2 regions of the Lentibacillus sp. Marseille-P4043 genome follow, and region 2 is predicted to be linked to the other one. Evidence: predicted binding sites of a transcription regulator. Region 2 holds the regulator's gene; the other holds the start of a gene.

Region 1 (3,439 bases), 890 kb from region 2:
TAATTGGGCGAACGTCTATTTCGGGATCTAATAAACCGGTTGGACGAATAATTTGTTCGGTCATTTCTGGTGAGTGTTCCATTTCATATGGTCCAGGTGTTGCCGAAACGTAGATGAGCTGATTGGTTTGCTTCTCAAATTCACCAAATTTCAATGGTCGATTATCCAATGCTGACGGAAGCCGAAACCCGTGATCAACTAATACTTGTTTTCTAGCCCTGTCACCATTATACATCCCTCTAATTTGTGGTAGTGTAGCGTGTGATTCATCGATAACCACCAAGAAGTCGTCTGGGAAATAATCAAACAAGGTATAAGGAGTTGCACCTTCCTCACGCAACGTTAAATGCCTTGAATAGTTTTCAATTCCTGAACAAAAACCCATTTCTTGCATCATTTCGATGTCATAATTTGTCCGTTGTTCTAGTCGCTGTGCTTCTAGCAGTTTGTTCTGATCGCGTAATTCCTTTAATCGTTCTTCCAACTCTTTTTCAATGTTTTCGATCGCTTTTTTCAGCCTTTCCTCCCGCGTAACAAAGTGGGAAGCAGGGAAAATCGTTACATGCTCACGGTCACCAATAATTTCTCCTGTAAGTGCATCAACTTCACGAATTCGATCTATTTCATCACCAAAAAATTCAATCCGCAAACAATGTTCTTCTCGAGAAGCAGGAATTACTTCAACAGAGTCCCCCCGCACACGGAACGTACCACGTTGAAAATCAATATCATTTCTCGCATATTGGATATCTACCAAGTCTCGTAACAATTGATCACGTTCTTTTTCCATTCCCATTCTTAATGAAAGCATGTGACTACCGTATTCTTCTGGTGAACCTAGTCCATAAATACAAGAGACACTAGCAACTACTAAAACATCACGACGTTCAAAAAGTGATGACGTTGCTGAGTGGCGTAATTTATCGATCTCATCATTGATACTAGCATCTTTCTCAATAAATGTATCTGATGATGGTACATATGCTTCTGGTTGATAGTAATCGTAAAAACTTACAAAGTATTCCACAGCATTATTCGGAAAATATTCTTTAAACTCACTGTAAAGCTGACCTGCTAATGTTTTATTATGTGCTATAACAAGTGTTGGTCGGTTGATCTCCTGGACAACGTTTGAGACGGTAAATGTTTTCCCTGTACCCGTTGCCCCAAGTAGCGTTTGATGACGTTGACCTGCCAACACTTTGTCAACTATTTCTTTTATTGCTTTCGGTTGATCTCCCTGAGGCTCATATTTAGCCACTAGTTCAAACTGTTCTTCCACAAGGCAACCTCCGTTCATCTTCGTAATCATCTTATCATTATTTATCTAGTTTAACATAAACGCGAACAAATATTCTAACACTTTGCTTATCTATTGTCCATTGTACCCGAAATCTAACCTATAAAATCATCTCTAGCCAAACACAAAAACACCAGCCAGTCGCTGATGTTTTTCTAATTAGTATGGGCAGCTATTAATTTGTCAACAATTTCGTATATTGATTCCTCCACGAGATTTTTGTGATACGCCTTCATTTTTTGCTGGTACATTTCCCTTTGGTTGCTGTTCGAGAAAAAGCTAATAATTTGATGTTCCAAATCGTTTAGTGTTGATCGTATTATTAATCCTTGCTGTTGCAATTGATCCGCATTAATTTCCTCTTGACCCGGCAATGGATTAAAAACAAAAATCGGTTTCTTTTTTTGTAAACTTTCACTGATTGTGACACCTCCTGGTTTTGTCACGACAGCATCAACTTGTTCGTATAAATCATTCATTTCATCCCTGCATGTTATGTAAGAATGAGGGATAACATTCGGATTACTTCTCCGTTTAATCTCTTCGTACAACTTTTTATTTTTACCACATAAGATATGAAAACGAAGACAATCTTCGCATATTTTATCCAGTAAACGTGCGATTGCCCCAACCCCAAGACTTCCACCAGTAACAAGCAGTGTAATTGTTCTTGTCATCTGCCGCTCCTTTCCCTGTCTGAAAAATGCAGAATGGACAGGAATGCCAGTAATAAAAATACGATCTGCTTGGATTCCTTGATCTACTAAGTAATCTTTGACCATAGCAGTTGGGACAAAATGATAATCAATACCATGTAACCCCCATATACGATTGATAAAATAATCCGTATACACATTAATAATTATCGCATCAAGCTGTTTTTTCTCCTTTAATCTACTGGCAATCATGGATGGAAGCGCATGTGTACAAAAAATTATTCGAGGCTTTTTCTCCTGAATCAATCGCTTAAAAAAATATGTAAATAATAATTCATAAAGAACATGACGACTGGAGTGAATGGTTCGGTTATATGCTGCATGCTGGTAGAGCCAATTATAAACATTTGGGAATAGTTTGATCCACGTCAAATAAGTGGATGACACTGCTTTCTCAATCCCCCCATAACTATAGGACAAGATATCCACTTTTTCACAACTTATTTTTTGCTCACATTTTTTCAAATCATGTATTATGGCATCTGCAACATGATGATGCCCTGTTTGAATTTGCATAAATGGCAAAAACAAAGCTGCTATCCGTTGGTTCATTGCGATCATCTCCAAATAAGTTGTGTTCAAAGAGAAGGATAAAAATTTTCACCGGACTTTTTTGTACTCTATTAGCTAATCCCATCAATTACCTCTCAATCAGCTTAACGACGCATGGTATAATTTTAAGTGGAGAGGAGATTTCTTCTATGAAAATTATACTTACGCTTATTTTGATCATTATCATTATTCTTATCTATAAAGCATATAAAAACACAAAAGACGTTACAATTAATAAAATCACAGTCGCAAATCAGCCAAACAATCTGAAGCAGTCGTTATCCATCCTGCATCTTTCCGATATACATGTAGAACATATCTCGATAACACCAGAACAATTAGCAACTAAACTAAAAAACGAATCGTTTGATATCATTGCTCTAACAGGTGATTTCTTAGATCGCAAACGAAGTATTCCAAAACTAGCACCTTATTTGGACGTTCTCCAGCATTTACATCCGAAGTACGGGATTTATGCTGTCTTTGGCAATCATGATTACGTTCTTCATGACACAGACCTTCATGAACTTAAAATGCTGTTAGAAACTTACGGTTGCCATGTTTTACAAAATGCTAGTGAAACAATCACAATAAACGAAAGCAAGGTAAATATTATCGGCATTGATGACTATAGTACGAATCGAAGTAATATCCCATTAGCTTTTCAACATGTTAAAAATGGGACAAACATTATTCTGACTCATGACCCAACAGTAGTTCTGGACATGGACAGTTATAAATTCGACTATTTGATGGCAGGTCATTTTCACGGCGGACAAATATGTTACCCAAAAGCATACCATCTAGCTAAAATGGGAAAACTTGCCCGTCAACATATTATTAAAGGGCTGCATAAGCAAAACGACATGCC
Region 2 (3,439 bases):
TGAAGCAACCCATATAAAAGCATGGAACCATGGCCAGCTGAAAGAACAAACCTGTCTCGATTAAACCATTTTGAATTTTTTGGATTGTGGTTCATAAAATCAGTCCACAGTGTATACGCCATCGGAGCGGCACCCATTGGCAAACCTGGATGACCTGAATTTGCGTTTTCGATTGCGTCAATTGCTAGCGTTCGTATTGTATTAATGGATAACTGCTCGACATCTTTTGACATATTTATTCCCCTTTCATTTTACATACTTTCTACCTCTTAACATTTTATAATGAAGATGGATTTCCCACAAGTAATACTTTACCTTTAATAGTATTGGCAATTATTGATCTTTATTTTTTCCTTGCAGGTCACGCAACTTTTGTGGTGTAACATCATTGCCTTCGCGGTCAACAACAGTCATTGTTTTAAATTGATTTTTAAAGGATTTACGAACGTTTTGTAAATATTCTTGCCTGAGTTCTTTTTGTTCTTTTTTTTCCTTGTCTGTCAACCCTTCAGTTTTCGACTTATTAGCTAATTTATTTATTCTATCTAATTTCTCTTTGGCTATCATAAAAAATACCTCCTGTACCATGCAAAAAAGCAAGAACAATAATCACGTTCTTGCCTTTTCATGATACCTTTCCTTTATAAGAGTTTCAAGCGTTAAGATGTTCTTGATGTTCTTGATGTTCTTGATATCTTCGATGAACCGTTGCTTTGGAAACCGAATGTCCCATGCCATTTAGTGTATTAGCAATTTCCTCAAAGGTTAAATTCTTCTGTCTCAGTTTGACAACTTCTTCAATAGGGAATGTTTTTCTTTCTCTACCAGGCGCTTGATTGCGATGTGTTAAATTCTTACTTGGATCATAACCTTCGTGAATGGCTTTTTTCATTCCCCGTCTAATTTTTGTATTGTGAATCCTCCGCTGATACTCCTCAACAATTCCGACAATTTGTAAAACCATTGAATCGGATTCGGATAGTTCCAACTGTCCGTCCTGAATTGCAGTGTATATCGATATATTCAATTTATGCAGTTGATGAAATAACGCAATTTTTGTATTCCCTCTCCCTAACCTAGTTTCGTCCTGGATCAGTAAACAATCCGCTTTATTGGCAGAAAAGTAATCAAGTAGCTGAAATATACCATCACGGTCTATATCGTAACCACTTGCTTGCTCTTCGATTATCTCAACAACAGTGAATTCATAACGTGTTGCAAGACTGATGAGTTCCTGCTTTTGTCGTGCTAAAGATGTTTCCTGCGTTTTTTTATCTGTACTTACCCGACAATAAAGAATCGCTTTCAATCCAATTACCCCTTCACTTATATCAGTATACTATGCGCTGGTAACCATTGAAAAGTATAAAAACCCCAATGTTAAAGCAAAAGTAACAAGATAGAATACATCTGTTTTAGTAAGTTTTCCAAACATATCAATCAGCTCCTTCATCAAATAAGAACTATTGTTCGTCTATCAATATAGTACATCGAACGTACGATCTTGTCAATGTATTTTCGAACGAACGTTTGCTTATTAATGATTCTAGTGATAAACTAGTATCAATAAATAATATGCGTGAGGTGTTTGCTAAATGACTAAACTTTCCAAAAGGCAGCAAATGATTCTTGATTTTATTAAGGACCAGGTTAGCAAAAAAGGCTATCCACCGTCCGTAAGAGAAATAGCTGAAGCAGTTGGTCTTGCGTCAAGTTCTACTGTTCACGGTCATCTTGCAAGAATAGAGAGTAAAGGCTATATAAGGAGAGACCCGACGAAACCTAGAGCAATAGAGGTTTTAAATCCGTCAGAAGAAAATAATATACCGAAAGAAGAGGCCCGATATGCACCGGTTATAGGAAAAGTTACCGCCGGAATTCCGATTACCGCTGTAGAAAATATTGAAGAATTCATCCCCTTGCCAAGTTCAAGCGCAGGACCAGATGATAGTTTATATGTCTTAGTAATCGAAGGAGAAAGCATGATCGAAGCTGGTATATTAAATGGTGACATGGTTATTGTAAAACAACAAAACACGGCGCAAAACGGAGATATTGTTGTGGCAATGACAGATGAGGATGAAGCTACAGTAAAACGATTCTTCAAGGAAAAAGATCATATTCGCTTACAACCTGAGAACGCAACAATGGAACCGTTAATCTATCAAAATGTTACGATTCTAGGTAAAGTAATTGGATTATACCGAAACATCCATTAAAAAACCCTTGATACGTTGAATACGTATCAAGGGGATTTTTTAATAAGACGCTAAATACTGTTCACGTTCCCATGGGTGTACAGTTGTTCTGAACATGTCCCATTCAATCTCTTTAGCCTCAATAAAATGCTCATAAAGATGCTCACCTAGTGCAACTGAAACAACTTCATCTTTTTCCAACTCACTTAGTGCATCCATCAATGTTGCAGGTAAGTCTTTGATTCCGTTTCTTTCACGTTCTGCTTTATCCATTACATAAATGTTGCGGTTTACTGGTTCTGGCGGTGTTAGTTTTGACGTAATCCCATCAAGACCTGACGCAAGAAGTACTGCCATAGCCATATAAGGGTTTGCGGCGGGGTCAACACTTCTAAGTTCAACCCTGGTACTTAATCCTCTTGAAAACGGGATCCGTACTAATGGACTCCGATTTTGTGCTGACCACGCAACATAACTTGGCGCCTCATATCCCGGAACTAAACGTTTATAGGAATTTACAGTTGGATTTGTCACAGCAGTGAAACTTGTAGCATGTTTAATAAGTCCAGCTGTAAATTGATACGCTATTTCGCTCAGCTGCATATCCCCATCATTGTCAAAGAATACATTTTCTCCATCCTTAAATAAGGACATATTTACATGCATACCAGAGCCGTTAACACCAAATAATGGTTTAGGCATAAATGTTGCATGTAAGTTATGTTTTCGAGCGATCGTCTTAACAACAAGCTTAAATGTTTGAATATCATCACAATGTTTAACTGCATCGGAATATTGGAAGTCAATTTCATGTTGACCTGGTGCACTTTCATGATGGGATGCTTCAATATTAAATCCCATTTCTTCCAATTCAAGAACTATATCACGACGGCAGTTTTCCCCTAAATCTGTTGGAGCTAAATCAAAATACCCGCCCCGATCGTTCAATTCCAATGATGGGTCACCATGCTCATCTAGTTTAAATAAAAAGAATTCTGGTTCTGTACCAATATTAAATGCTGAGTAACCTAATTCTTCCATTTTTTTAAGATTTCGTTTCAAATTATATCTTGGACATCCTTCAAATGGTGTTCCATCTGGATTGTAAATATCACAAATAAATCGCGCAACTTTTCCTTTGTCAGATGTCCATGGGAATACGACAAATGTATCTAGGTCTGGATGCAAATACATATCAGATTCTTCAATCCGAACAAAACCTTCAATTGAGGATCCATCAA

What was found. The regulator LexA, encoded in region 2, represses DNA repair genes until DNA is damaged. The targets are predictions, from matches to a motif close to CGAACATATGTTCG.
Region 1: a site for LexA is predicted at 1,345-1,358, ahead of uvrB (excinuclease ABC subunit UvrB). Genes of this name have one in related genera too.

The regions. Positions count from the first base shown of each region.
Region 1 covers NZ_LT984884.1:2,053,726-2,057,164, reverse strand. Annotated here, with positions in the region: gene uvrB (excinuclease ABC subunit UvrB) at 1-1,282, opposite strand, end outside; gene C8270_RS09975 (MGDG synthase family glycosyltransferase) at 1,456-2,568, opposite strand; gene C8270_RS09970 (metallophosphoesterase) at 2,718-3,439, shown strand, end outside.
Region 2 covers NZ_LT984884.1:2,944,938-2,948,376, forward strand. Annotated here, with positions in the region: gene tkt (transketolase) at 1-233, opposite strand, end outside; gene C8270_RS14625 (DUF896 domain-containing protein) at 334-567, opposite strand; gene C8270_RS14630 (YneB family resolvase-like protein) at 653-1,309, opposite strand; gene lexA (transcriptional repressor LexA) at 1,596-2,219, shown strand; gene glnA (type I glutamate--ammonia ligase) at 2,259-3,439, opposite strand, start outside.